Dinghuibacter silviterrae: one gene and its partner. The protein of the gene in region 1 interacts with the protein of each later gene in a pairwise test. Links are inferred from orthologs where the notes say so. Each region holds a gene or a part of one and is shown on either strand. Other genes may lie near its edges.

Region 1 (10,508 bases):
GATGCAGCAAAAGCTCACCCGCCGGGCGGCCGCCGAATTTTCCTTTTTCCTGGCCGTGCCCACGATGTGCGCCGCCACCGCCAAGGACCTCTGGGACTACCACAAGGCACACGGCGCCCTGGCTTCGGGCGAAATCAAATACCTGGCCTTAGGAAACGTCATCGCTTTCGTGGTGGCCATCCTGGCAATGAAGTTTTTCGTCGACTACCTGAAAAAACACGGTTTCAAGCTTTTCGGTTATTACCGCATCCTGGCGGGGATCATCGTGCTGCTCCTCGTCTGGAAGGGCATCCTTCAGTAAACCACCCCCACTATGCCGACGGCCTCCAAAAAGGTAATCAACGGTTGGGCCATGTACGACTGGGCAAATTCTTCGTATGCCCTGGTCGTTACATCCACTATTTTCCCTACTTATTATTCGGCGGTGGCGCCGGAACACATCGAGCTCTTCGGACGGTCTTTCGGGCGCGCGGCCATGGCGAGTTACGCCATTTCGCTGTCCTACCTGATCATCGCTTTCCTGTCGCCCATCCTGAGCTCCATCGCGGACTATAAGGGCAACAAAAAGAGCTTTATGAAGTTCTTTTGTTACATGGGGTCCCTGGCATGTATCTGCCTTGTATTTATGGACAAACACCACGTGCTCCTGGGGTTGTTCTTTTCCGTCATAGCATCCGTCGGCTTTTCCGGCAGCATCGTCTTTTACAACGCCTATCTCCCCGAGATTGCGGCGGAAGAGGACCAGGACCGCGTCAGCGCCAAGGGTTTTGCGCTCGGCTATGTGGGGAGCGTGTTGTTGATGATTGCCTGTCTCGCGGTTATCGAATGCAACGACAACCTCCACTGGGGTCTGGGCGCCTGGCCGGCGCGGCTTTCTTTCCCCGCGGTGGGTTTTTGGTGGGCCGGTTTTGCCCAACTAACCTTCAGGATCCTCCCTCCCAGCAAGGCTTCCGAACAACACCCGGAACACTCTATCCTGACCAACGGATTTTATGAATTGGGCAAAGTGTGGAACCAGTTGGTCCACTACCCCACGCTCAAACGCTACCTGCGCAGTTTTTTCTTTTACAATATGGGCGTGCAGACCGTGATGATGATGGCGACCTATTTTGCCTCGGAAGAGCTAAAGCTGCCCGACGCTTCCCTGATCATGTCCATCCTGATCATCCAGCTCGTGGCGATCGGGGGCGCCTACCTGTTCTCCCTGCTCAGCGCCCGGACAGGGAACATTTTTGTCTTGGGCGTGCTGATCGTCATCTGGATCGGGATCTGTGTTTTTGCCTATTATACCCGCACCCCCATGGAATTCTATATCCTGGCGTTCTTCGTCGGTATGGTCATGGGGGGCATCCAATCCATGTCCAGGTCCACCTATTCGAAGCTCCTGCCCGAGACAAAGGATACCGCCTCTTACTTCAGTTTTTACGACGTTTGTGACAAGATCGGAACGGTGATCGGCACGGCCTCCTTCGGTTACGTCGCGGAATCGGTAGGCGGCATGCGCAATTCCGTCCTGGCGCTGATGGGCTATTTCATCATCGGGTTCGTCCTGCTGTTGTTTGTGCGGGTAACGCCCAAAACGCAAACCTATGCGACTGTACACGCTTGATACGGGCTTTTTCAAACTGGACGGGGGCGCCATGTTTGGCGTGGTACCCAAAACGATCTGGAACAAGACCAACCCTGCAGACACCAACAACCTGTGCACCTGGGCCATGCGCTGCCTGCTGGTGGAAGAAGGTGACCGGCTGATCGTTATTGACACGGGCATAGGGACAAAACAGGACGAGCGTTTTTTTTCCCACTACTATCTGCATGGGGACGCCACGCTGGAAAAAAGCCTGGCCGCCCATGGTTTCACACCCAACGACGTCACCGACGTTTTCCTGACGCACCTGCACTTCGACCATTGCGGGGGCGCGGTGCTGCCCGGAGGGAAACTGGCTTTTCCAAAGGCCACCTATTGGAGTAACGAAACGCATTGGAACTGGGCCGTGCATCCCAATGACCGGGAGAAGGCCTCTTTCCTGCGCGAGAATATCCTCCCTATACAAGAGAGCGGGCAGTTGCGGTTCCTGGACGCGGGCGCGCCCTTCCAGGTCCGCCTGGTGGGCGGCCACACCGCCGCCATGATGCTGCCGCAGATCGAATACAAAGGCCGGACGCTCGTCTATATGGCCGACCTGTTGCCTTCCGTTGGCCACCTCCCGCTGCCGTACGTGATGGCGTACGATATGTTCCCCCTGACGACACTTCAGGAGAAAAAGGCGTTCCTGGAGGAAGCCGTGGAGAACCAATACATCCTGTATTTCGAGCACGATCCCGTAAATGAATGCTGTACGCTCGGGCGCACCGAGAAGGGAATCCGCGCAGTGGAGACCTTCGCGCTAAAAGATCTTTAGCGCACGCTGATCAACGACGACAACCTATATCGCAGGCTTCGGTACTTCGTCATATCCACCTTTACGCTCCCCACGCTGATGGGGCTTTCGATCCGGAGGGGGAGGTGGTTCCGGTCGTCGCTGACCCAAACGGTCATGCCTTCGCCGCCCTTGAACATCGTCCCCGCAATCAGTAACGGTTTGAACTTGATAGCGTGAAACTTACCGTACCGGGTGTTGACAATATCCTTCCCCATATAGCGGAGGTAAAGATTATACGTCTGGGAGTCCAGGAACATATAAAAAGGGATTTTGTCCCCGGGCTTATAGGCATCAAAGTCGATGTTCCGTGCGTAATAAATGGAACTCAGGACGTCCTGTATACAAGGCGGCGTCTTAAACAGACCTTTGGTCGTGGTGGCCGTGTTGGCGGTCTGGTTGAACGACACGTTCTCGTACACCTTATACCCGCCCTCGTCTACGTTCCGTATAAATTTGAGGGGCTTCAGGCTGCCGGTATCGATATAGGATTCATACCGGTCCCTGACCTTGAAGATCCCGTCGAAAAAGGAGTTGGTCTTCCCGTCGCCCACGGCATGGTATACGGAGTGGCCGTTCATTTCTTCGAGGCCCACGGAAAACACAGCGTCCCCACCCCATACGTATACCCCTGCAAAAGTATAATAGACGCTGAAGGTAACGGACTCCCCGGCGGAAAAAGCGGTATTGCGGATGCCGCAAAAGTCATCGCCCGCTTTCAAGGAAACGGTGATACCCAGCAAGGTCATCAAAAAACAGGTTCGGAGCCGCGTCATTAGTCTTTGATGATTTTGATCCCTAAAATAAGTAAACTACCCAGCAAGGCGGGGATAATCAAATTTATGATCCAAATGACAAATGACGCTGCCCATACCCCCAGGTAATTATTGTTAAATAATCCCAAAAGGGCGATGGCTGCCTCCCCCCGGATGATGGGTTCGGTAAGGGTAATGGTCGGGATGACCGCCAGGACCAGCATCAGTACGCTCACGGCCCAAAATCCCTGCCACCAGGTGACCTGTACGTCGAGCAACCGGAACATCAGGAAATACTGGGTGACAAAAACGGTGAACCGCACGGCCGACAACAGGACCATCTGCAATAAAAGGGGCCATTCATAATGGTCCAGGACCGCGATATACGGTTTGATGCGTCTCAAAGCGGGCACGGTTTCCAGGAGCCGGACCAGCCAGGACAGGCGGAAATAAAGGACGACCGTCACGATGCAAAAGGCCGAACAGCCGTAGGCCAGCACGTTCATCCAGAAGGGCGTCAGTCCCTGCCGGTCAAGGGTTCCCGTGGAAAAAGCCCTAAGCAGGTAGACCACCCCCACCACCCCCATGATCAGGGTAACGATCAATTGGCTCACGCTGGTGACCATGTTTAAGGAAATGGCCTTTAACCTGTTCTCGGGTTTCAGGTAGAGGATCCGCCCCCCATACTCCCCCACCCGGTTGGGGGTGTTGACGGCGATGGTGGCGCCCGTAAGGACCGAATAAAACGCCTTCCGGAAGCTGAGCGGTTCCAGGGCCCTCGTGAGCAACTGCCACTTTTTGGCTTCAATCCCCCAATTGACCAACATCAGCAACAAAACCACCACATACATGAGTAAACCATAGCCATGAAGGGAGTCCAGAATGCGCCGCCATTCGTCGTGAAGATGCGGCTGGCGGACGAGGTGTTTGTAGAAGGAAAAAGAGACCCATAGGAAGGCTACAGGGCCCAGGAAGTAGTTTAGGAATATTTTCAGCTTCCGGTTAACTGGCATAAATATTATTCAAACGTACGTATCTTTCGGGGAATGGAAACCATTATACTGGGCATCGACCCGGGAACCTTGGTCATGGGATACGGATTGGTGGCGGCCCAGGGCAAGAAAGTGCGACTATTGACCATGGACGTCTTAAAACTGTCCCCGAAGATGGACAGCTACGAACGCCTGCACCTCATCCATCAAAAAGTCAGCCTCCTCATCCAAACCTACCAGCCGACTGCCTTTGCCATCGAGGCGCCTTTTTTCGGGAAAAACGTACAAAGTATGCTCAAACTCGGCCGGGCACAGGGCGTAGCCATCGCTGCCGCCATGCACGCCGGGCTAACGGTACGGGAATACCCGCCCAAAACGGTCAAACAGGTGATCACCGGCAAAGGGAATGCCGATAAAGAACAAGTGCTGAAAATGCTCCAACATATTTTGGCCTTTGACGTCCGGCCCGAATACCTGGACGCCACGGACGGCCTGGCGGTCGCCCTTTGTCATCACTACCAGGCGAATGCCATCGAAGGCACGACGGGAGGAAGAAGGGCGGCGCAAAAGGCAAAGAATGGGTGGGCCGCCTTTATCGCGGACAACCCGGGACGGGTCGGCCGCTAATGCTACGCCAGCGCCTCCACAATCTTGGTTTGCGCGCGGCGCAGGTCCTCCGGTGTCACGGATAGTTTCCCCCTTGTAAAATTGAGGTCATCCGCGCTGTTGATGGGGATCAGGTGCAGGTGCGCATGGGGCACTTCCAGCCCCACGACACTCAGCCCGCAACGGTTGCAGGGAAAAACCTCCTCTATCGCCCGCGCGATGGGCTTTGCAAACAAAAGCATCCGGGAAAGGTAGTCGTCCGGCAGGTCGAACAGCTTGTCCACCTCTACTTTGGGGACCACCAATACGTGTCCCTCCACCAGGGGGAAGATGTCCAGAAATGCAAAGAAATGTTCGTTTTCCGCTACGGCATAGCTGGGAATCTCCCCTGCGATGATCTTGGAGAAAATGGTCATGTCTTAAATCCCGATGTGGTCGATCTTGAACTTCATGACGCCGTTGGGCGCGGTGACTTCTGCCACATCCCCCACGGCCTTGCCCAGCAACCCCTTCCCGATCGGGGAGGTCACGGAGATTTTACCGCTTTTAAGATCCGCTTCCTTTTCGGAAACGATCTGGTAGGTCACGGTCTTTTTAGTAGCCATATTGGTCATCGTCACCTTTGTCAGGATAGAGACCTTTGACGTATCGATGCTGTCGGCCTCGACCACTCGGGCATTGGCGATCGCGTTTTCCAGTTCGGCGATTTTTGCCTCATGCAACCCCTGGGCTTCTTTGGCCGCATCATATTCTGCATTTTCCCTGAGGTCACCTTTCTCCCTCGCCTCGGAAATCGCCCGGGCGATTTCCGCCCTTCCGGAAGTTTTGAGCTTTGTAAGCTCGTCCTTCATATTGACCAGCGTATTCTTGGTCAGATAGTTAATCCCACTCATAGTGTCCACTTTTTACAACGCCCCTTCTTGGTGGGGGGTGAAAAAAAATACAACGCCACTCGTTGGTGCAGCGTTGCATGTTCTGCAAATATACCGTTTTATCCAAGATACTCCAAAAACCTTACTAATCCAAATTCAATTTTTCCAGGATCACCCGGCTCATTTTGAAAAAGGATTCGTGGCTGTAACCCGCGATGTGCGGGGTTACGATCACATTAGGTTGGCTGGTTAACCATCGAAGTTGTTCTTTTTCAGCAGGAGAATAGGTCTCCAGGCGTTCATTTTCCAGGACGTCCAGGCCCGCACCGGCCACCCATCCTTCCTTGAGTGCCTCGATCAGTGCAGCCGTCCTCAGCACCTCCCCCCTGGACGTGTTCAGGATGTATGGTTTTTGCCCCAGCGACCGGAAAAGCGCCGTATCGGCCATATACCGGGTTTCCACGGTAAGGGGGACGTGGAAACTAAGGACGTCGGCATACCTGCAGACCTGCTCCAGGCTGGCCTCCCGGATATTGCCCCGGGCAAAACCCGCCTTAAATTTGTCGTATGCCAAAATGGTGACGTCGAAGCCTTCGAGCTTTTTCGCAAAGGCGGCACCCGTGTGGCCAAAACCGACGATACCAACGGTTTTTCCGCCCAATTCCCAACCCCGGTTGGGGTCCCTTTTCCAAAGCCCCTCCGCCACCTCATGGTGACTCCAGGTGATCCGGTTCATCAGACCCAGGAGCATCCCGAGGGCGTGTTCGCCCACAGCATCGCAGTTGCCCTCCGGACTACTGACGACCTGGATCCCCCGGGAATGGGCAAAATCCACGTCGATAAGCTCCATACCGCTTCCCAGGCGGCCGATCCAGCGTAAATCGGTCCCGGCTTCCAGGAGCGCCTGGTTGATGGGCACACGCGTGGACACCACCAACCCTTCCACACCGTGTATCGATTGCAATAGCTCGTCGTAACTGATGTCGGGCCGGTAGTCAACCTGGTACCCGTGCTGGGGCAGTTTTTCCCTGAGAATTTCGTGGCTTTTGGCAGTGATGATCACTTTTCGCATGGGCGCAAAATTAATGCGCGGGGATGGGTTATACGAAAAATATAACCCATCCCCGCGCATTCGCTAATGATGGGCCTTCGGCCGGCGGCCCTCCGGGCCGCCTAGGACATCCTCTTCGTAAGCGCCGCAAAGTCCTCGACGCTTAATTGTTCCGCCCTTTTGTCAAAAAGGGGATCCGCCAGGACATCCGGCGGAAACAGGCCCTTTACGGCGTTGCGCAACATCTTGCGGCGCTGGTTAAACGCCGTTTTGACCAGTCGCCTCAGGTGTTCTTCCGAGCGGAAAGCAGGGATCTGTGCGCGTGGCGTCAGGCGGATCACCGCGCTTTTTACTTTCGGGGGAGGTGTAAACGCCTGTTCCCCTACTTCGAAAAGATACTCCACCTGGAAAAAGGCTTGCACCAGCACACTCAGGATACCGTAGGTCTTCGACCCCTCCTTGGCCGCCACCCGTTGGGCGACTTCTTTTTGAAACATGCCCACCACCGTCTCGGTTTGATCCTTCCAATCCAGGACCCGGAAAAGGATCTGGGAACTTATGTTATACGGGAAGTTGCCCACGACCGTAAATGGTCCCTCCCAGGGCGCCGGGATGTCCAGGATGCTGCCCCGGATCAGTTTGCCCCGGATCGCCGGATACGTGTTCTCCAGGTAAACCGCCTTTTCCTCGTCCAGTTCCACTGCTTTGAAGTCAACATCCGGGAGCTGCAACAGGTATTTGGTGAGCGCGCCCCCGCCCGGGCCCACTTCCAGCAAACGCCCGAAGGGCCTTGCCTTCAGGGCTTCCACGATCCGCTGCGAAATGCCCTCATCCTTTAAAAAGTGCTGCCCCAGCGATTTTTTTAGGGTGTACATGGTCGTAAAAGTAAACCATCGCGCGGATATGCCTATTTTTACGCCAAATTACACCCGATGGCAGAATACAGGAAGCCCGTGATAGGGCTGAGTTCAGGAGATATAAACGGGATCGGACCCGAGCTCATCATCAAGACGCTCAGCGATGCGCGCGTACTGGATATTTTCACCCCGGTCGTCTTCCTGAGCGCCAAGGTCATCAACTTCTACCGCAAATCCATACCGGAAGTCAACTTCAACTTTCATAACCTCAAAGACCTCTCCCATCTCAATCCAAAGATGGTCAATGTCGTGAATTGCTGGGAAGAAGACGTCAACATCACCCCGGGACAGCTCACCGAGGCGGGCGGACGGTACGCCATCCGTTCCCTGAACGCTGCCGTCAAGGCCCTCCAGGAGCAAGGCATCGACGGTCTGGTGACGGCCCCCATCCACAAAAACAACGTCCAAACCCCGGAGTTCCCCTATACCGGGCATACGCCCTATCTCAAAGCCTGTTTCCAGGCGTCCGATTGCCTGATGTTCATGACGGCCCCCAACCTCCGGGTAGGTCTGGTCACCGAACACGTGCCCGTAAAGGACGTCGCCCAATACATCACCCGGGAAGCCATTTCCAGCAAGATCCAGATCATGCACGACTCCCTGCGCCGGGACTTCGGCATCGACAAACCCCGGATCGCCGTCCTGGGTCTGAATCCCCACGCCGGTGACGAAGGCCTCATCGGAAAGGAAGAGGAAACCATCATCAAACCCACCATCAAAGACCTCAAGCACCACAACCTGATGGTCTTCGGCCCCTATAGCGCCGACGCGTTCTTTGCCCGCGGCCAATACGAGAAGTTCGACGCCGTCCTGGCCATGTACCACGACCAGGGCCTGATCCCCTTCAAGTCCCTGGCCATCGGCGAGGGCGTGAACTTCACGGCCGGTCTCCGCGGAATCCGCACCTCCCCGGATCATGGCACGGCTTTCGATATTGCGGGGAAAAATAAGGCGGACTCCTCCTCCCTGCGCGCCGCCCTTTTCGCCTGCGTCGACATCATCCGCGCCCGCCGCGAGTATGCCGACAACCATCGGAATCCGCTCAAAAAGATTTCCGCGCAGGTGGTCGGCAACGCCGAAGACGAGCGCGGCGCCGAGGAATAAGCTTTTATTGGAAAATCCCCGCCGGTATCCCTTTGTTGATCGTGTAACGTGCGTAGGACAGCGTTATCTGGCCCTTGGCGTCTGACGGGGGCGGGGGAGCGTTTGTATTGCCATGCGGGTCATAGTCCAGGGACAGCCCCTTCGGTAGCTTATAACCGGAAGTATTGAAGATGAACACCGCCTTGTCGGGCAGCGCATAGCCGGCGTAGTGGCCGTAGTCGAGGTCGAGCTCGAAGGTACCGTTGTTGCGGGTGGTCGTAACCGCTTTGCGAACCAGGAGAGGGGCCTCGTCGATATAGAGCGTGGTGAGGACGACGTCGCCGCCTTCTTTTAGGGGCACCAGCTTGACGACGCGCTGGCCCTTGATGGTACCGGCGTCGATGGCGGCGTAGTTGCCGTCCTGAAGCAACGCATTCAGGCTGATGTTGAGCCCGCCTTTGGGGAGGATGGAAATGCCGCCCTGTTTGATGATCTTGAATTGATCGGGGCGCAGGAAATAGACTTTGACGTCGGAAGGAGGGACCTTCATAAAGGAGACGTCAATGACGAGCCGTGCATCGGCGGTGTAATCGCGGACCTGTTCGATCTTGGCGCGCACAGCGCGCAACAAAGCGTTGACGTCCTGGGAAGAGGCCGGGCGCGTAAAACCAAAGAGGGCAAATATGATCAAAAGCATGCGCATCAGCTAAGAATATCTTTTCGTGTAAAAACGATCCACGTCACGGCGCCAAACGCTAAGATATGTCCCAGGAGCACCGCTAAGGAACCCATAATATCGTGCCAGGGAACCGGGGTATAGAAAAAACCCTTCCAGCCGATCATGTGGGTGGTAAAAAGATAGGGTTTGAGCCGGTTGAAAAACGGGATGTCCATCGTGGACAGGATGGTCAGGACGATGACGGCGCTCACGGTGGAGACGATGGGGCCGATGGCGTTTTCTGCAAAGACACTGAACAGGAAGGCTAAGGAAGCGACGGCAGTCATGGCGACGATGGCAAAACCGAAAGCGGCGGCGTAGCGCCAGGGGACGTCGCCCGACAGGAGGAGGTCCATTTCCCGGTTGCGCATGATCATCAGATCCCCCACCCCGAAAATGAGGAGGGAACCCAGCAGGGCGAGGAGCGCCATCCAAAGCAAGAGGGTGACGGTATAGACGAAGGTGGCGGCGAACTTGGCAGCCAGGAGCTCGCCCCTGCCCATGGGCTTTGTCAGGAGCAGGCGGAGGGTCCCGGTATTGGCCTCGCCCGCGATCATGTCCCCCGCGACCAGCGCGATCAGCAGGGGCACCTGCATCAGGAAGGTCTGCAGGATCACAAAACACACGAGGTAGCCGTTCAGGATCTTTCCGCTGAGGTCGAAAGAGGCGGTCAGGGACTGCATCCCGAAACGGATGTAGTTTTCCCCGTCAGCATATAACCCCAGCTGGATCAGCCAGACCATGGCGGCGATGGCCAGGAAGCTGATGTACGTCCGGGGTTTGCGGTAGATCTTCCAGAGTTCAATGCGCAAAAGGGGCCACATGAGGTGCGGAAGCGGTTAATTGTAAGAAATAGTCCTCCAGCGAATGCCGGGGTTCGAGACGCGTTACACCCACGCCCCAGGCGACCAGGTCCGCATTGAGCTGCGGGATGCGGCTCCGGTGGATTTTTAGGACCAGGGGAGCGACACCGTGGATGGCACCCGCCCAGTCGGAGGCGTGTAACAGTTCCAGCGTTCTGGACATGTCCTCTGTTTCGAGGTGTACCAGCGTATCGGCGGGATTCAATAGTGTGTCGGCGGCGCCCTCCACCA
Region 2 (10,456 bases), on another replicon or contig:
AGAGTGTCTGCATATGTTGGGCGAGGACCCCGACAGGGAGGGGCTCCTGAAAACCCCCGAACGCCTGGCGAAGGCCATGCAATTCCTGACACAGGGTTACGAGCAGGACGCTCACCAGATCCTGGAGTCGGCAAAGTTCAGGGAATCCATCAGCGAAATGGTGGTGGTCAAAGACATAGAACTCTATAGCCTTTGCGAACACCACATCCTGCCCTTTTTTGGCAAGGCACACATCGCCTATATCCCGAACGGGTACATCACCGGTCTGAGTAAGATCGCCAGGGTCGTCGACGTCTATGCGCGCCGGCTTCAGGTGCAGGAGCGCCTGACGACCCAGATCCTGGATGCCATCAAGGAAACCCTCAATCCCCTGGGGGTCGCGGTCGTGATCGAAGCCCAACACCTGTGCATGATGATGCGCGGTGTGCAAAAGCAAAACTCTGTGACGACGACCTCGGCCTTTTGGGGCGAGTTCGAGCGGGCGGAGACGCGGAGTGAATTTACAAAGCTGATTACGGCCGACCTGATATGAGGACGCCGGTTGCTCCTGACGTCACCGCGGTGTTGCCGGGCGACCTGCTGGCGCGGATTCGATCCGAGGCCGGCCCGTCCGAGGCGCTCGGCCGCCTGACGCCTGCGGCGGTTGCCTTACTGGTAGAGCAGGGATGGCTACGGCTGCTGATCCCCCGGTCCGTGGGCGGTCTGGAATACGACCTGCCCGACCTGCTGGCATTACAGGAAGCGGCGTCCTGGGCGGACGGGAGCTTTGGATGGGTGCTCGCGCTTTGCGGGGGCGCCGGTTTTTTCGCGGGATTTATCGAACAAGCGCTCGCAGTTTCGCTTTTTGGGCGGCCGGATGTTTGTGCGGCGGGGACGGGTTTTCCCGCAGGTTCCGCCACGGAGGTAGCGGGCGGTTATCTCGTGTCGGGACACTGGCGCTATGCAAGCGGGGCGCCGCATGCGACGCTATACACGGCCAACTGTCGGTTGATGCGAGACGGCCAGCCGTTGCGCGACGAACGGGGCGAGCCTTTGATCAGGGCGGTCATATTCCTGCCGGACCAGGTTACGCTGCAAGACGGCTGGCAAAGCCTTGGCCTAAAAGCCACGGCCAGCCAGGATATGGTGGTGCGGGAGGCCTTTGTGCCTTTTAATCGGAGCTTTGCGCTGGACAAACCCTTTCCACATGCATCCGGACCGTTATATGCCTATCCCTTTTTGCAACAGGCGGAGGCGGTTTTGAGCGTGACTATGCTCGGGATGGTGCGACATTTCCTGGACCTGTTCGGGGTGGTGGATGGTGCGCCCGACCTGGCCGGGGAGTTGGAACAAATGCGACAAAGGTTTTATGCAACCATAAGGGCTTCGTGGGCGTCACCCGGTGGGCCCGTCCCGCTGACAGAGGTGGGTAAGGTGGCGCGTGCCGCCGCAGCAACGGCCCTTCGCGTGGCGGACACGTTGTATCCTTACGGAGGCATGCGGATGATGCGTATGGGCACCGACATCAACCGGGTATGGAGGGATATTCATACCGCGAGCCAGCATACGTTGCTGTCGCCGTTACGTGATTAACCTTATTTTTGTCGCCCAAATGAAACGATTATGAAGCATGCGTATGTGTTCCCCGGGCAGGGTTCCCAATTCCCCGGGATGGGAAAGGCCTTATACGAAGGGCATACCCTGGCCAGGGATATGTTTGAGCAGGCCAATGACCTGCTGGGTTTCCGGATTTCCGATATCCTTTTCGAGGGTTCGGAAGAGGACCTGAAACAAACCCGGGTGACACAACCCGCCATCTTCCTGCACTCCGTGATCGCCTATGCGACCCTGGACCAACCCAAACCGGACATGGTCGCCGGTCATTCCCTGGGTGAATTCTCCGCCCTGGTGGCCGCAGGGGCCTTGTCTTTTGCCGACGGGCTTTTGTTGGTGGCGGCCCGTGCGGCAGCCATGCAAAAGGCTTGCGAGGTTCAGGCGTCTACGATGGCCGCGGTGCTGGCCCTTGACGACGAAAAGGTCGGGGACATCTGTGCGGCGGTGCAACAGGAAACAGGCGAAGTCGTCGTTCCCGCCAACTATAACTGCCCGGGTCAGCTGGTGATCTCCGGCAGCGTCAAGGGCATCGAAATTGCCTGCGAGCGCCTCAAGGCAGCCGGTGCCAAACGCGCGCTGGTGCTTCCTGTCGGAGGCGCGTTCCACTCACCATTGATGGCACCCGCCAAGGCCGAGTTGAATGCCGCTATCGCCCGGACAACGGTCAAAGCGCCGTCTTGCCCTGTGTATCAAAACGTGACCGCGGCCCCGGAAACGGACCCGGCCCGGATCAAACAAAACCTCGAAGACCAACTGACCGGCGCGGTCCGTTGGACGCAAAGCGTGGAAGCCATGGTGCGCGACGGCGCGACCCGCTTTACGGAAGTGGGCCCCGGTAAGGTTCTCCAGGGGCTGATCGCAAAGATCGCCAAGGGGGTAACTACAGACGGGGTACAGTAAGGTTGCAGTTGTGCCAGCCGGCCTCTATATCGGCGCCGTATTTCTTGTAGAATTGGATGGTGGGCTCGTTCCAATCAAGGACCTGCCAGGTCATACCCGAGAAGCCTTTCTCTTCGGTTTCCTGGATCAGGCGGTCGAAGAGCAGCCTTCCTGCGCCAAGGCCGCGTTTTTCATGCGTGACGATGAGGTCTTCGAGGTAAAGACGTTGTCCCCTCCAGGTGCTGTAGCGGATATAGTAAAGGGCGAAGCCGATGACATGGCCGTTCTCTTCGGCGACAAAAGCCCACCAGACGGGATGGGGCCCAAAGCCGCTGTCTTCCAGGTGGGAGAGGGTGGCGGTAATGGTACCGGGTGGTGCTTTTTCAAATTCAGCCAGCTCTTCGATCAGTTCCATTATACGCGGGCAGTCTTCGCGCGCCGCGTGGCGTATTGTCAGGCTCATAAGGCTTGTTCCAGGTCTGCGAGAATATCGGGGGCATTTTCGATGCCGACGCTCATGCGGATGAGGCCGTCGGTGATGCCATATTGTTCCCTTTTCTCCTTCGGAATACTAAAATGGGTCATGGAAGCGGGGTGACAAAGCAGGGTGTCGCAGGTACCCAGGGACACCGTGCGCGTGCACATCTTCAAACGGTTGATAAAGGATACGCCGGCCTGCAGGCCACCTTTCAGTTCGAAGCTGAGCATGCCCCCGTGCCTGCGCATCTGGCGGGCGGCGATGGCGTGCTCCTTGTGGGAAGCCAGTCCCGTATAATTAACGCGGGCAATGGCGGGGTGGCGCTCCAGATAGGCGGCGACGGCTTCGGCGTTGTCACAGTGGCGTTCCATCCGGAGTTCGAGCGTTTTCAGGCCGTTGATCAGCAGGAAGGCGTCGAAGGGGTTGGCGTTACCGCCCAGCAGCTTCAGGGTCTTGAAGACCGGTCCTTTCATGCGTTCGACGTCCCGCCCGAGCAGGATGCCGCCGATGGCGGTGCCATGCCCGTTGAGGAATTTGGTGGTGGAGTGCATGATGAAGTCCACGCCATACCGGAAGGGCTGCTGCAGATAGGGCGTAGCAAAAGTATTGTCGCAGGCGACAGGACAGTTGTAGCGCCGCGCCAGGGCCGTCAGCGCGGCGATGTCCACGCACTGCATGGTGGGATTGGCAGGCGTCTCCAGGTAGAGAAGGCGAATGGAAGGATCGCTTTTAAAAACGGCCTCCGCCTTATCCAGGTCGCGGAGATCGGTGATGACGGCGTCTACGCCCAGACCGGGGAGGAGGCCTTCCATCAGTTCCTGGCTACCGCCGTACAGCGAATAGTGAGACAAAATCTTGTCGCCTTTTTTCAGGACGGACAGCAACAGGGTACTGAGGGCTGCCATCCCGGACGCATGAAGAAGGCCTTTGACGCGGAGGGGCCCGCCATCGGGTCCCGTTAACCCAAAGGCTTCCAGCGCGGCAATCTTCTCTTCCGCTTCGGTAAAGGTGGGGTTGCCCCAGCGTGAATAGATGTACCCGTCTTCTTCCCCGCTAAAACGGCGCATACCCTGCTCCGCGCTTTCGTAGACGTAGGTGCTGGACGCATAGATGGGTACGAGGTGGGCGTAAGCTGAATTGGGCTCATGCCCGCTGTGGACGGCTGTAGAGCCGAAACCGGCGGGGTGGAAGGACGTGTCTGACATAAAAATCTTATTGCGGGGAATAGGCCCATTTCACCAGGATCGATCCCCAGGTGAAACCGCCACCAAAGGCGGCCAGTACGAGCAAATCCCCTTTTTTCAATTGTTGTTCGTAGTCCCAAAGACAAAGCGGAATGGTCCCGCCCGTCGTGTTCCCATAGCGTTGGATATTGATCATGACCTTCTCGGGGGCCAGGTCCATCCGGTGGGCCGTGGCGTCGATGATGCGCTTGTTGGCCTGGTGCGGGACAAGCCAGGCAATATCCTTTTCCGTGAGTTGGTTGCGTTCCATGATCTGGAAAGCGGCGTCGGCCATCTCCGTGACGGCGAATTTAAATACGGTCTTTCCTTCCTGGTAGGCGTAGTGCATGCGGTTGGTGACCGTGTCCACGGTGGCGGGGTGAAGGGAGCCGCCGGCCTTCATGTGAAGGTAGGGGGCGCCGCTGCCGTCGCTTTTAAGGATGGTATCCAGGACACCGAGCCCTTCGGTGTCGGGTTCCAGCAACACCGCGCCGGCCCCGTCTCCAAAGATGATGCAAGTGGCCCGGTCGGAATAATCAACGATCGCGCTCATTTTGTCCGCGCCGACCACGACGACCTTTTTGTAGCGGCCGGACTCGATGTACATAGCGCCCGTGCTCAGGGCGAACAGAAAACCGGAACAGGCGGCGCTGAGGTCAAAGCCCCAGGCATTCCTGGCGCCGATCTTGTCGCAAACCAGGTTGGCGGTGGAAGGGAAAACCATGTCCGGGGTAACGGTGCCGACAATCAGGCAATCGATCTCCTCCGGGGTTATGCCTCTTTTGGCGCAAAGCTCCCGGACTGCCGGGACGATCATATCGGAAGTAGCCAGTCCTTCACCCTTGAGAATTCTTCGCTCTTCAATACCGGTACGGGTCCTGATCCATTCGTCCGTCGTATCTACCATCTTTTCCAGTGCTGCGTTCGTAAGGCGGTATTCAGGTACATATCCTCCTACTGCCGTGATCGCGGCGGTGACTTTTTGCATAGAATCTGTTTAATCAATGACCTGTATATGAAAACAGGGATCAAAAGTAAGGAGAAATGGGGTATTTTTGACCTTTAAGCAAGGGCGCCGATATGATTGCTTATCTGAAGGGAATTTTTACGGTAAAGACACCCACAATGGTCCTCGTCGAGGTCCAGGGTATAGGTTACGAGGTCAATATCAGTCTGCACACCTATTCCAGGATACAAGGCCTGGAACAAGGGACCCTGCTTACGTGTCTCCTGATCCGGGAGGACGCACACATCCTCTATGGTTTTTCCGAGCAGGAAGAAAAAGACCTCTTCCAGCACCTGATCGGTGTTTCGGGTGTGGGTGCCGCTACCGCCCGCATGATGTTGTCCTCCCTTCCACCTTCTGAAATCACCCGCGCCATCATACAGGGGAACGAACCGCTCCTGGAACGGGTAAAGGGGATCGGCAAAAAAACAGCCCAGCGGCTTGTCCTGGAACTAAGAGACAAGCTGGGCAAAAAGGGAAGCCCGGTGCTCCCGGGGCCAGATATTCCCGCTTCGCTACACAATACGGCACAGGATGACGCGTTAAATGCACTTCTGGCCCTGGGAATAGCCCGTTCCGCCGCCGAAGGAGCCCTTCGAAAGGCGGTACAGGCGGAAGGAGAGGAGGCAGGGGTGGAAAACTTGATCAAGCGTGCCCTACAGGTCTTATAATATTTCGTGAAAAACAGCTTAGAGAATTTGACCCGTACACGACAGCACCTTGTCGTGTCCTTGTTGCTTATCACCTTTTTAACTTGCTTACCCAGCCTACACGCCTGGGCAGGCGGGCGTGAAAAATGGGCTCAACCAGACACGACTATACTGCCGGCTTCAAAGGATACCCTCCACTATCCTATTGAAGACAGGAGAGGGGACCCTTTTTCGGTGACTTCGCTTCCAGGGATCAACCTCCGCGACCCCTCCAACATCAGAGACTCCATCGTTTACGACCCTGTTACCAACCGTTATTTCATCTACGAAAAGGTGGGCAAGACCTATTACCGGATGCCGACCTCCTATACCTTCGATGAGCTCTTCAAGATTCTCAGCGACCAGTCGGAACGGGATTATTTCCAGCAGCGGGCGGACGCCCTTAGCGCGTTGAACCGGAACATCAACGACCCGAACCTGCAAATCCACCCCAGCTTTTTCAACCGTATTTTTTCCACCACCGGTATTCCCAAACTGGACTACAAAACCCAGGGGTTGATCGACGTCCAGGTGGGGTATATGGGTCAGCGCATCGACAACCCTACCTTACCGGAGCGGGCAAGGTCCAACGGCGGTTTCGACTTTAACCTGAACGCCAACGTCAACGTCAACGCCAGCATTGGCGACAAGCTGAAGCTGCCCATCCAATACAACACCCAGTCCTCCTTCGACTTCGAAAACCAGCTCAAGCTGGAGTACCAGGGGACGACCGACGACATCATCAAAAAGATCGAGGCGGGGAACATTAATTTCACAACCAAAAGCGCCTTGATCCCCAGCGTTCAATCCCTTTTCGGGATCAAGGCACAGTTGCAATTCGGGAAATTGTTCGTGACGGCGGCCATTGCCAACCAAAAGGCGGCCACCCAATCGATCACCCTCCAGGGGGGCTCCGCTTCCCAGACTTTCGACCTGAAATCCAGCCAGTACGACGTCAACCGGAACTTCCTGCTCGCCCAATACTTCGTCAACAACTTTAACAAGGTCATGTCCACCGCCCCGGTCGTCACCTCCCAGGTCAACATCCTGCGGCTGGAAGTCTGGGTGACCAACCGCCAGGGTGCATCCCTGAACAACCGCATCGTGGTGGGGCTGGCGGACCTGGGGGAAAACCAACCGTCCAATACGGCGGTGGTCCATTCGCTGACCACATCGCCCTTCCCGTCAAACGGCGCCAACAGCCTATACGGATCGGTTACCTCGAACACTGCTTTCCGGGATGTCACGAGGGTCGGCAGCCAGTTACAGTCCCTGGGCCTCAGCCAGGTCACGGACTATGAGCAGGTGTATGCACGCAAGCTGAATACGTCGGAATATTACTTTAATCCCAATGCCGGTTTTATCTGTGTCAACACCCAGCTCCAGCCCAACGACGTGCTGGCGGTGGCGTACCAGTATTCCTACAACGGGAAGGTGTACCAGGTAGGGGAATTCTCGACGGACGTGACTCCCGATACTTCTGCGTCCAATGCCGGGAACCAGCAGACCCTTTTCCTGAAGCTGCTCAAGGCGACCGCACCCCGGCCCGCCCTGCCGATCTGGAACCTGATGATGAAGAACGTCTATTCACTGGGAAGCGGAACGCTCCAGCAACAAGGTTTTGTACTGAACGTGCTGTACGACCAGCCGGGTGGAGGCGCCAAGACTTATGTTCCTTTCGGGGATGCCAGCCAGAAGGGGGTACCCCTGATCAGCGTGTTGGGGTTGGACCGGCTCAACAGCAACAACGATCCCCAACCGGATGGGGTATTTGACTTTATCCCCAACTTTACCGTCCTGCCCCAGTTTTCCAAGATTATCTTTCCCGTGCTCGATCCTTTCGGCAAGGACCTGGCGTCGCGCATCTATCAAACCATCCCGCCCAACGTCCGGGATACACTTTTTTATACCCTGTATGATTCTTTACAATGGGTCGCCCAGCAGTCGCCGCAACTGGATCGCTTCGAATTGAAGGGCTCCTTTAAGGGGACGTCTTCCAATACGGTCAGCTTAGGTGCCTTCAACATACCGCCCGGTTCGGTCGTGGTCACATCGGGTGGGACGACCTTGAAGGAGAACCAGGACTACCTCGTCGACTATAACCAGGGGCAGGTCAAGATCATCAACCAGGCGATCCTGAACTCCGGGGTGCCGGTCAACGTGTCTTATGAAAACAACGGATCGTATGGTCTCCAGCAGCGGAACTTCATGGGGTTGCGGTTTGACTATATGGCCATCAACAAGCCCAACAAACAGCTTGCGCTCGGGGCCACTTTCGAAAAACTGGCGGAAAGACCCTATTATATAAAGGTGCAATACGGGGAAGACCCCATCGACAACGCCATGCTCGGCGTGGACGCCAACTATAAATCGGACTTCCCGCGGATGACGAAATGGCTGAACAACCTTTACCAGACGACCGCGCCCTCCACCATACAGGCCCAGGGTGAAATCGCCAAATTGATCCCGGGGCACCCGCCCCAGATCGGGAGGGGCTCCAGCGGGGCGGTGTACATCGACGACTTCGAGGCTTCTTCCAGCGGCGTGGACCTGAGGTTCCCGTTCACCAGCTGGGCAACGGCCAGCACGCCCTATGGCGCCGTAAACGTTTCAAACGGGAGCCTTATGTTCCCCGAGGCCGGGCTCAACGACAACCTGGATTATGGAAAGAACAGGGCACGCATGGCCTGGTATAATATTGAGACCACCCTCCAGGACCCGAACAGCACCAATAACCCGGTCAGGGGTAACATCGCCTCCCTCTCCGATTCCCGGACGAGGGCCCTGTCCTACCAGGAGCTTTTCCCTCAGCAGACCACCGACATCGGGCAGAACCAACTGGTGTCCTTCGACATGGCGTACTATCCGTTCCAGCGTGGTCAATACAATTTCGACGCCGCCCAGGGGGACGTAGACGTCAATGGGAACCTGACCAACCCGAAAAGCCGCTGGGGGGGGATCATGCGTTCCCTGGACCAGACCGACTTCGAAACCGGAAACATCGAGTACATCGAATTCTGGCTGCAAGACCCATACGCGATGGACGTCTCCGGTGCCTCTCCCGACAGCGGACGCCTTTATTTCAACCTGGGGAACATCAGTGAGGACATCCTTAAGGACGGTAAGCACTCTTTTGAAAACGGCCTGAATACGCCGGCCAACCCCGCCCCTGAAGACACATCGGTCTGGGGGAAGGTACCCCGCAACCCGATCCAGATCACCAATGCCTTTAGCAATGACCCCGGGGAACGGCCGTTCCAGGATATAGGCCTCGACGGGATCAACGATACGGCCGAGCAAATACTGCATCAACCTTATCTGAACGCGCTCCAACTCCGGGGTGTCAGCCCCGCGGCCCTGCAAGCGGCCACCGCGGACCCGTCTTCCGACGACTATGTGCACTACAGGGATGCACGCTATGATGCCTACAACGCCAGCATCCTGAACCGGTACAAGCTCTATAACAATACGGAAGGGAACTCCCCCGTCGTCAACTCCAACGCCACCTATTCCACGGCAGCCACGCTTTACCCGGACAACGAGGACCTTAACGGGGACAATACCATGAATACGGATGAGGAGTACTTTCAGTACCACGTGGACCTGCAACGGCCTAGTAGTCTGCGCATGCAGGTGGGAACAAACTTTATCACCGACAAGCGCAACGTCACGGTCACCCTGGCCAATGGTAATTCCAAGACCGAGGTTTGGTACCAGTTCCGCATACCCGTGGAGTCGTATGAAACAAAGGTGGGCAACATCCCCGACTTCACGTCTATCCAGTTCATGCGGATGTACATGACCGGCTTCTCGGACACCGCGGACGTCCTGCGTTTTGCGGAGCTTGAATTGGTCCGTAACCAGTGGCGCCAGTTTAACTACAATGTAGACTCCAGCGGTCAATACGAACCTATATCGAATACGACGACGACTTTTAATATCACGGCCGTCAATATCGAACAAAACGACCAACGCACTCCCATCCCTTACGTGATACCCCCCGGTGTCCAGCGGCAGCAGACCCTCAGTTCCAACAACGTGACCCTGCTCCAGAACGAACAGTCCATGAGTTTGCAGATCTATAACCTGCAGCCTTCGGACGGACGTGCGGTCTATAAGACGACCAGCCTCGACCTGCGGCGGTACAAACGTATGCAGATGTTTCTCCACTCGGAAGCGGCGCAGGGCCTCCTGCTTCAAAACGGTCAGACCTCCGCCGTCATCCGTATCGGGCAGGATTTCGTCAACAACTTCTACGAGATAAAAATACCGCTGCAGGTTACCCCGCAGAATGGGAGTTATCCCGACACCGCCGTCTGGCCGACGGCCAACAACCTCGACGTCATGCTGGACGACCTGGTGCAGCTAAAATTGCGCAGGGGAAGCCGGCCCGTGACCACGAAGTATACGGAAGCCCTGTCGACAGGCGTCACCTATTCCGTGATGGGGGTACCCAACCTGGGACAAGTGAGCGGGATACTGATCTCCATCCAGAACAACAGCAGTAGCGTTGTCTCCACCGAAGTCTGGGTGGACGAACTCCGGCTCACCGAATTGGACGAGAAGGGCGGATACGCCGCCCAGGGTA

The links.
Region 2: the proteins of ruvC (region 1) and ruvA interact in binary tests that used the Escherichia coli proteins (3 or more experiments, as listed by UniProt). The link is inferred for Dinghuibacter silviterrae from one-to-one orthologs.

The regions. Positions count from the first base shown.
Region 1 is NZ_SODV01000001.1:1,293,170-1,303,677, reverse strand. The notes cover bases 3,161-6,007. They hold ruvC (crossover junction endodeoxyribonuclease RuvC), read left to right. Parts: upstream 3,161-4,221; coding sequence 4,222-4,794; downstream 4,795-6,007. Other genes in these bases: EDB95_RS05740 (NAD(P)-dependent oxidoreductase), read right to left, coding at 5,791-6,007; greA (transcription elongation factor GreA), read right to left, coding at 5,193-5,666; EDB95_RS05750 (HIT family protein), read right to left, coding at 4,797-5,189; EDB95_RS05760 (lysylphosphatidylglycerol synthase domain-containing protein), read right to left, coding at 3,196-4,188; EDB95_RS05765 (DUF3108 domain-containing protein), read right to left, coding at 3,161-3,196. In the rest of the region: EDB95_RS05780 (undecaprenyl-diphosphate phosphatase), read left to right, coding at 1-301; EDB95_RS05775 (MFS transporter), read left to right, coding at 314-1,609; EDB95_RS05770 (MBL fold metallo-hydrolase), read left to right, coding at 1,590-2,402; more of EDB95_RS05765, read right to left, coding at 2,399-3,160; more of EDB95_RS05740, read right to left, coding at 6,008-6,717; 16S rRNA (adenine(1518)-N(6)/adenine(1519)-N(6))-dimethyltransferase RsmA, read right to left, coding at 6,819-7,571; 4-hydroxythreonine-4-phosphate dehydrogenase PdxA, read left to right, coding at 7,629-8,717; EDB95_RS05725 (LolA family protein), read right to left, coding at 8,722-9,393; EDB95_RS05720 (ABC transporter permease), read right to left, coding at 9,399-10,226; EDB95_RS05715 (ABC transporter ATP-binding protein), read right to left, coding at 10,216-10,508.
Region 2 is NZ_SODV01000002.1:27,676-38,131, forward strand. Bases 4,257-7,051 are described here. They hold ruvA (Holliday junction branch migration protein RuvA), read left to right. Parts: upstream 4,257-5,253; coding sequence 5,254-5,850; downstream 5,851-7,051. Other genes in these bases: EDB95_RS17375 (beta-ketoacyl-ACP synthase III), read right to left, coding at 4,257-5,161; sov (T9SS outer membrane translocon Sov/SprA), read left to right, coding at 6,064-7,051. Also shown: GTP cyclohydrolase I FolE, read left to right, coding at 1-532; EDB95_RS17355 (acyl-CoA dehydrogenase family protein), read left to right, coding at 529-1,572; fabD (ACP S-malonyltransferase), read left to right, coding at 1,603-2,493; EDB95_RS17365 (GNAT family N-acetyltransferase), read right to left, coding at 2,474-2,935; EDB95_RS17370 (trans-sulfuration enzyme family protein), read right to left, coding at 2,932-4,155; more of EDB95_RS17375, read right to left, coding at 4,163-4,256; more of sov, read left to right, coding at 7,052-10,456. UniProt on the Escherichia coli protein: The RuvA-RuvB-RuvC complex processes Holliday junction (HJ) DNA during genetic recombination and DNA repair.